Regions from separate parts of the Ensifer sp. ENS08 genome, predicted to be linked through region 1. Evidence: predicted binding sites of a transcription regulator. Region 1 holds the regulator's gene; the other holds the start of a gene.
The links. The regulator LexA, encoded in region 1, represses DNA repair genes until DNA is damaged. The targets are predictions, from matches to a motif close to TGTTCNNNNTGTGTTCNG.
Positions count from the first base shown of each region.

Region 2: a site for LexA is predicted at 2,650-2,667, ahead of IB272_RS31185 (ImuA family protein). Genes of this name have one in related genera too.

Region 1 covers NZ_JACVBF010000003.1:53,700-58,117, reverse strand. Annotated here, with positions in the region: gene IB272_RS10235 (thermonuclease family protein) at 40-774, shown strand; tRNA gene IB272_RS10230 (tRNA-Cys) at 927-1,000, shown strand; gene IB272_RS10225 (hypothetical protein) at 1,207-1,539, shown strand; gene lexA (transcriptional repressor LexA) at 1,628-2,350, opposite strand; gene IB272_RS10215 (hypothetical protein) at 2,587-2,883, opposite strand; gene IB272_RS10210 (hypothetical protein) at 3,207-3,839, shown strand; gene IB272_RS10205 (hypothetical protein) at 3,966-4,418, shown strand, end outside.
Region 2 covers NZ_JACVBF010000022.1:72,989-77,406, reverse strand. Annotated here, with positions in the region: gene IB272_RS31200 (hypothetical protein) at 1-65, opposite strand, end outside; gene IB272_RS35450 (hypothetical protein) at 157-279, opposite strand; gene dinB (DNA polymerase IV) at 704-1,786, opposite strand; gene IB272_RS31190 (SOS response-associated peptidase) at 1,813-2,484, opposite strand; gene IB272_RS31185 (ImuA family protein) at 2,718-3,479, shown strand; gene IB272_RS31180 (DNA polymerase Y family protein) at 3,394-4,418, shown strand, end outside.

The DNA.
Region 1 (4,418 bases):
TCAAACGCATAATGCGGTCTCGAATCAGGATGGGGACCGATGGCCAAAGCCACTACGAAACGTCGACGCCGCAGTTCGGGCCGAAGCACCAGCAAACAGGGCGGCATGGCGCCGTGGTATCTGGCCGCAGCGCTCACCCTTGGCGGCGTCATGGCCTACGACCATCGCGCCGATTTGCGGCACTGGCCGGTGGTTTCGGATGTCATGGCCCTTGCATCGCGATCGGAAACGAAGCCGAAGCCTCAGCGCGCGGTTCCTGAAGCGCAGGAGCGCGTTGCGCAGCAGGCGGATAGGCACAAACCAAATCCGAAGCCCAACCCGGCGACGAAGGTTGTCCTGGCCGCCCCGGTGCCGTCGGTGAATGTCGGCGTCACGCCGCCAACCCCTCTCGTGCGGCCCAATGAAGAGGTGAAGACGGCATCCATCCGTACCGATCAGTTCTATTTTTGCGGCATTCGCAACGACAACTGCGTGATCGATGGCGCGACCTTCGTCTTCCATGGCGAGACGATCCGCGTCGCCGATGTCGATGCACCGCGAATCCGCCAGGCAAGCTGCGACAAGGAGCGTTCGCGCGGCTTCTACGCCAAGCAGCGCCTGCGCGAATTGCTGAATGCAGGCGACTTCAGGCTGATCTCGGCGGGAGGGCGATCAGATGCCAAGGCCGGCGAGAAACTGCGCCTGGTCACCCGCGGTGACCAATCTCTTGGACGTGTACTCGTTTCCGAGGGGCTCGTGCGGCCGTGGGAAGGGCGCCCGACGCCCTGGTGCTGAGATCAGCTGGGAGACGATCGGCGGACATCGTCGATCGTTCTGTGGAAAGTATCCGTCCTGCAATTCGACGGCGCGTTTTTCAGAAAATGCCTCTTGCGGTTTTTCTGCAATCATTCTAAATCCGCGCCAACGCTTGGTTATCCGAGCTGTGAGGCCTCGTGGCGGAGTGGTGACGCAGAGGACTGCAAATCCTTGTACCCCGGTTCAATTCCGGGCGAGGCCTCCAATAATCTCACCTCGTTAAATTTGGTTTGGCGTTCTGCCTTAGGGCAGCGCGGTAAAATTCGCGACACGTCCGCGCAAGCCACGTCTCCTATGCCTCCGTCGGATCTTATCGCTTCGGTGAATTCGGTAGAGGGGGAACGATGACTCCGCTGAGATCAACCGCATCGGTAGCGTCCGTCAACATTAAGAACGGAGGCAATGGCATCAATGAAAAAGAGACTGATCCTGACGGCGTTGGCGTGTTTTGCGGCGACCGCTATGGAGGCGCGCGCGGACGACCTGGTTTTCCAGCTGAAGAACAACACCGGCGCGGTACTGACGAATTTCTATACGTCGCCGGTCGGCGTCAATGAATGGGAAGACGATGTTTTCGGTCGGCAGGTCCTGAACCCCGGCGAGAGCATGGAGATCACCATTGCCGACGGGCGGGACGTCTGCAAATACGACATGCGATTCGAATTCGAGGAAGGCTCGGCCCTCGATACGACCGAGGACACGCAGGATCTCTGCGAACTCGGCGAATACACGATCCACGAATAAGCGATCTGGATTTCAGGTCGCCTTAAATGGAAAGAGCCTCGCCACTTTCAGTGGCGAGGCTCTTTTGATTCGGCGTTCTGCCTGGAATTCAATGGTAGCGGCGGATCAGCCCGACGAGCTTGCCCTGGATTTTCACGCGATCCGGTCCGAAAATGCGCGTCTCGTAGGCGGGGTTGGCCGCTTCGAGCGCAATCGACGCGCCCTTGCGACGGAAGCGCTTCAGCGTCGCTTCCTCGTCGTCCACGAGCGCCACGATGATGTCGCCGGGATTGGCCGAGTTGCCGTTGCGGATGATCACCGTGTCGCCATCGAAGATGCCGGCCTCGATCATCGAATCGCCCTTTACTTCGAGGGCGTAATGCTCGCCGCTGCCGATCATGTCGAGCGGAACGGTAATGTCATGGGTGTTGTTCTGGATCGCCGAGATCGGCACGCCGGCAGCGATGCGGCCCATCACCGGGACGGAAACAGACGTGCTTTCGGCGACCGGCGCCGGCTTCGGCGTGGCAGGAGCGGCGGCCGGCGGCTTTCCGAGGCTGCCCTCGATCACGCTCGGCGAGAAGCCTCTGCGCGGCTGTTGCTGGCCGGCGGCGTAGGCTTCCGGAAGCTTGATGACTTCGAGCGCGCGCGCCCGGTTCGGCAACCGGCGAATGAACCCGCGTTCTTCGAGCGCCGTGATCAAACGGTGAATGCCGGACTTCGACGCCAGGTCGAGCGCATCCTTCATTTCATCGAAAGACGGCGGTACGCCCGACTCCTTCATGCGTTCGTGGATGAACAGAAGCAATTCCTGTTGCTTGCGGGTCAGCATGGCACGTCGCTCCAGAGGCGTGAAACAAATCAAGAACAGACACTATCTGTTCCATATGTGTTCCGCAAGTGCCTAAAATTCCGTGAATTCAGGCAATTGGCTGCTTCTGTGGGGGTCGATTGGTCACTTTTGCGGGAGCGGGGCGGTTTTCGGCGACGGTTGCGTCCCAAAACAGCGCCGGGCAGGCCGGTCGCGCGCGTGATTCGAACGAATCGCGGCTCTCTTCGCGGAGAGACTTAAGTCGCTTGCGAGGCCGAGCAGGCGTCTTCGAACTCCTTCACCGTCTCGGCGCTGTTGTCTTCCGGAAGCACTGCGTCGGCCGCATCGGTCGCAACGGGCGTATCGCCGTCATAAACGAAGGACTGGATGTAGAACGCGAGCGCGCCCTTCCAAACATTGCGTCCATCGATCTGATGGCACGGTACGGCCCGTTCGAAATCGGTCTGGAGTTCATCCACCGTCGCGGCACTGAGCTTGACGTCAGGCATATTGGGCGATGCGACTATCGAAGCGAGAAGCAGGGCGGCAAGCACGGTGATCGTCCACTTGATGAAGGGGTGGGACTAAGGGTTGGTAAACGATGTGAACCGCGCTTTCGTTCCGAAGTCCAGCAAGCATGGCGATCACTCTGCCATGTTCAACAGCTCTTTGCCCGCAGGCTGTGGCTGATTTGCGCCAGCCGCTCCATCTCGACCTCGTCTCGGCCGTTCTTCATGGACCGGCGCGGAGAATGCATCGGAGCTGCCAGCTTTCGCATCGGGCCTGGGGCGCGCAAAAATCCCTGCGGGGAAGGGCCTTCACCGTCTCGACAGGCCTCTAAAAAAAGATAACTTTGCGTGGAAAGTGGGGTGGTTGCATGCATAGATTGTCGTTGGTGGTGCTCGGCCTGTTGCTCACGGCTGGAGCGGCGTCTGCCGAAGAAGGGCGTTCGAATATCTGGAAACGGATCAACGCCTGGACGGTGGGATCCGATCCTTCCCTGGGAGGCTCGTGTTACGCGGCGACGAGCTATGACGCCGGCGCTATCCTTCGTATCGGCTTTTATCCGCGGGGATCGACGAACCTGGCGTTTCTTTCGATCGGCAATGCCGAATGGAAATCCATCGAGCCGCAGCGGGAATACGATGTTGCCTTGCAGCTCGACCGTGGTCGTCAGTGGCCGGCCGTTGCGTTCGGTGTTGATCTGACCGGCGCCAAGGCCCTTGTCGTCAACTTTTCCAACACCGACTTCTTTACCGAATTCGTTCGCAAGAACACCTTGGCGCTGGCCTTCGAGGGGCGCGTCGTCGCGAGCCTCAGCCTGCGTGATTCGATGAAGGCGGTAAGCGAGATGTTCAAGTGCCAGGAGGCGGTGAGCGCCTTGATCCCGAATGGCGGTCAGGGAGCGGCGAACGATCCCTTTGCGGGCGCCGGTGGCAATGCGCCGAACAACGATCCCTTTGCCGGCGGCGGCCAGACCAAGTCATCGAAAGATCCTTTCGCCATGTGATGGGCAGTCCGCTTGCCGCGGAGAGGTGAATATTCCTAAAATATTGCCTGGGATCGGCTAGGCACCCTCGACAGCGATGCGGGGACCTATCAAAATGCGGGCAAACGGGGGTTTTGCATGCGTAGATTGCTGGTCGGATTGGTAAGCTGTCTGATCGCCGCGGGATCGGCCGCGGCTGAGGAGTCCGAAATCATCAAGTGGAAGGATGTCGACGGCTGGACCGTTGCTTCCGACACCTCGATGGAGGGCTCCTGCTTCATCTCGTCGGTATTCGACGGCGGGGTCACCTTGCGCCTTGGGTTCTATCCCAAGGGCTCCGAGTCGCCGCTCTATATGAGCTTCGCCAGCGACGACTGGAGGTCGCTCGAGGTCGGCAAAGAGTACGACCTGACCTTCCGCTTCGACAAGACCGATCCATGGAGCGCCTCGGCGACCGCTGCCGGTGATGCGAGCGGAAAGTTTCTGTTCGTGAACGTCACCGACGCCGAGTTCCTGACGGGCTTCGTGCGCAAGCGGGCCTTGGCCATCGCGTTTGAAGATCGCGTCATCGCAAATCTCAGCCTGCGCGGCACCGGCCCG
Region 2 (4,418 bases), on a different contig from region 1:
GTGTTCCAGCCGACGACCGTTGATGCCCTTATGTTGCCGTGACCGTCCGTATTCCAGTCGATCATATTCGAACCTTTCCTCTTCGGGAAACAAGGACGCGGAGTTGGTCATCGTATCGATGAGCCGAACTCATCCGTTCACGGCAATTGCGTCGCTCTAGAGCGCACTTCCCATGACCTGGACTACAACGGCAACGACGGTGGCCGCCACAGTGAGCGCGGCGCCAAGACGTGCAACCTTCATCCGGCGATGCCGCGCGCCGCTCCAGTCATAACTCATCGCTTAACCTTGCGCTTGTGGTTGAGAGGTGCCTGGCTTTATGGGCAAAACCGTAACCCGTGGGCGGGGTTACGGTTCTGAGTTGCCGCTGTACGCTGGAATGTGATTGGCGACTGAACACAGTTTGCAAGCTTATGGTTAATTAAGAGTTTACTGAATAAGGTCGCCGGCTCCCCGCGAAGGCCGCCCGTTCGGTGATCACGATTTCCATGATTTGTTCGAGTGAACGGAGCGAGCCTCGGTGGGTGCGGCTCGCGCTGCTGCATTCTCAATGGGCTGCACGGACGTGCCGTCATTTGCAACGCGGTCTGTCACGGCGAGGGGAAGCTGGCCGCATGACCCATCCCACTATTGGTAGCCGGCGCATAGTTGATCGCCAACCCTCATTCGGTCGTTCGGTGTCCTGGCGGACGAGCAAGGTGTTTTAGAGCGCGAAGGCAAGCTGTGGCTTGCTTTCGATCGTTGCTTCATCGAGTGACGACAGTGTCACGCCCAGCAACCGAATGCCTTTTGGGGCAGGGAAGAGTGGAGACAACAGCATCGTCATGACCGCGGCAAGCTCTGTAGCACTTGCGATCGGTGCCGCTGTTGTCTTGCTCCTAGTGATCTGCGTGAAATCCGCCCATTTCACCTTGAGCGTCGCGGTCTTGGCGCGAATACCGTTCCCTTCGCAGTAGCGCCAGACCTTTTCGATCAGCGGTTCGAGGCCAGCCCTGGCGGTCTCGAAATCATGGACGTCTATGGAGAACGTGTCTTCCGCGCCGATGGACTTGCGCACCCGGTCGGCCTTCACTTGACGTTCGTCGACGCCGCGGGCGATCCAGTAGAAGTAAGGTCCCGATTTTCCGAAGTGTTGCTGCAAGAAGGCGATATCGTGAGCCTTCAGATCGGCGCCCGTTTCAATCCCGAGCTTGTGCATGCGCTCGGCGGTTGCCGGACCGACGCCATGGAATTTCTTGACGGGCAGCGCCTCGACGAAGGCCGGACCGTTCTTTGGCGTGATGACGAAGAGGCCATCCGGTTTTCTCTGGTCGGACGCCATCTTGGCGAGGAACTTGTTATAGGAAACGCCGGCCGAAGCGGTCAGGCCTGTCCTTGCCTTGATCTTGGCGCGGATCTCCTCGGCGATCTCCGTCGCAAGTTCCATTCCCTTGAGGTTCTCGGTGACATCAAGATAGGCCTCGTCGAGCGAGAGCGGTTCGATGAGCGGCGTGTATTCGGCAAAGATCGCGTGGATCTGCTGTGAGACTGCGCGGTAAGCATCGAAGCGCGGCGTCACAAAAATCAGCTCCGGGCATTTCCGCTTGGCGGTGACCGACGGCATGGCCGAATGGACGCCGTATTTGCGCGCCTCGTAGCTTGCGGCAGCCACGACGCCGCGCGCCTCGCCAAAGCCAACGGCAATCGGAAGCCCGCGAAGTACGGGATTGTCCCGCTGCTCCACCGAGGCGTAGAAGGCATCCATGTCGACATGGATGATCTTTCGCGTGCGCTCAGAGCGTTCCATCACCGATCACGCGACCCAACGACTGATCATAGCAGCAGGTCTTCTTCGGGCAGGGCGGCAGGAGGCTCGACGACAACAAGCATGTTGCCCGGAAGCGGCCGCTGCAGGTGCTTCACCTCGTCCCAGGATCCGGTGAGCCACAGATCGACCTCGTCAGGTGTGGTCAGGATCACCGGCATGGCCTTTTGATGGATTGGCGAGACGATCTCGTTCGGGGATGTGGTGAGGAAGCCGAAGAGCTCGTATTCGCGCTCACCATCGCGCACGCGCCTGACACCCTTCCATGGCGTCCAGAAGCCGGCGAAGAACATCAGCGGCCGCTCCTTAGTTCCGGCAAACCAGGCATTGGGGATTTTACCGCCGGGAACCTTGGCCGCCGGATCCGGCTCGGCGAAGGAGTTGAAGGGGACGACGCAGCGACTGGTCGCCCCGAGCCAGCGTCTCCAGTGCGGAGAGGCGACGTTTCGGATGTTGGTGACGCCGGGATCGTAGTTCTTCACGAAAGCGGGCGGCGAGGGCATGCCCCAGGTGACACGCGCGATCTCTCGCTCTCCGTCTTCGCCGACGCGGACTACGGGCGCCTGATAGCCGGGATAGACGTCATAGGATGGCTGGTTCCAGCCTGCCTTGTCGCGGAATGCCTTGGTGAATGCGATCACGGCATCACGTGTCGTCGTGATGTTGTAGAGATTGCACAAAGTTCAGTCTCCCTTTCTCACCTAGCTTCATATCAACGACTGCTCGCTTCTGTCCCCGTTCCCCGGCATTCGATCTGTTCATTGCACCAAGCAGCGTGTCCGTGCTGGCGTCTCGATCGCAATCAACAGTCTCTTTTCTGAACTTCGTTGACTCGCAACTCAAATAGGAACAAATAGAGAACATATCAACAGGAAGCGCTAATGCATAGCCCTAAGGAGTTGTTCCTTCCAAAATGCCCCGTCCAGTCGACAATACCGTCGTCTCAGAACTTCGCGAGCGCATCCAGCGCCTTGAAGGCGCAAGCGGCCGTGGACGACAGGTGCTGCCGTTTGGTGTCACCGAGATTGATCGGCGATTGCCGGGTGGGGGGCTTGTACTCGGCTCGTTGCATGAGGTCGCCGGCGGCGGCAACGGTGCGATCGACGGCGCGGCGGCGGCTCTCTTTTGCGCGGGCATTGCCGCCCGCTCGAAAGGCAAGGTGCTCTGGTGTGTGACGCGGCCCGATCTCTTCGCGCCGGCGCTGGCTCAAGTCGGTCTTTCGCCGAGCCGCGTCATCTATGTGGAGGCCGGCGACGAAAAGGCGCTTCTTTCCTGCATGGAAGAGGGGCTTCGCCACGGCGGCCTCGGTGCCGTCGTCGGCGAGCTCGCGCGCCTTTCGATGACCGCCTCGCGCCGCTTGCAGCTTGCAGCCGAGAGTTCCGGCACGTTGGGCATTGCGATCCGCCGCTGGCGACGACAGGCCGAAGCCTCGGATTTCGGGCAGCCGACGGCATCGGTCACGCGTTGGCGCGTGTCCGTCATGCCGTCTGTCCCCTTGCCGGTTCCAGGCGTCGGCCGCGCGCGCTGGCTCGTCGAACTCATCCGCTGCCGTGCCGGCGAAAGTGCAGATTTCGAAGTGGAGGCCCCAGATGCCAAGGGTCGTATCGCTCTTCCTTCCGAGCTGGCCCACGGATCGCCTGAGGCGCAAGCTCGGCGACGCAGCGCCGCCGGCTGAAACGCCTCTCGTCCTCGTCGGTCGCGAACAGCGAAGGCGTGTGGTGCTCTCGGTAAATGCCGCGGCGATTGCCGCAGGCCTGAGACCCCGCATGGCCGCCACGAAAGCCCAGGCGCTCGTCGCAGGTCTTGTCGTCATGGACGCCGATCCGGCCGCCGATCAAGAAGCGCTCGAACGCCTGGCGCTCTGGGCGCTGCAGCGCTATGCACCGATCGTTGCTGCCGATCCGCCCGATGGCCTGGTGATCGATACGACCGGTGCCGATCACCTGCATGGCGGCGAGGACCTTATGCTGTCAGGCATGGTCAACCGGTTCTTCGGATCCGGCATCGAGGCGCGGGCTGCGATTGCCGATACTTGGGGGGCGGCCCATGCCGGCGCCCGGTTTCTCGCTCATCCGACGCTGGTCGTCGCTCCGAGGGCGCAGCAGGAAACCATCCGTGACCTGCCCGTCGCAGCGCTTCGCCTCGATCCTGCAATCCTCCATGGCCTTCGCGTGCTGGGCTTCAACACGATCGGTGAGGTGGCCGGCGTGCCGCGGGCGCCGCTTGCCCTTCGATTTGGACCCGAACTTGGCCGTCGCATCGACCAGGCCATGGGAGAGGTTGCCGAGCCGATCGATCCGGTCCGCACGCCTGAACTTATCGAAGTTCGCCGTTCCTTCGGTGAACCGATTGCGGCCGCCGAGACGATTGCGCGCTATGCCGCGAAGCTTGTGGGCGCGCTCTGTCTGGTACTGGAAGAAAGAGGCCTCGGCGCGCGGCGCGTCGACCTTCTCTTCCATCGCGTTGATAACACCTACCAGGCGATCCGCGCAGGCACCGCGACGCCCGTTCGCGACGCCAAGCGCCTGATCCGGCTCATCACTGATAGGATCGAAACGATCGATCCGGGCTTCGGGATCGAAATCATGTCGCTGACGGCAACCCACGCCGAGCC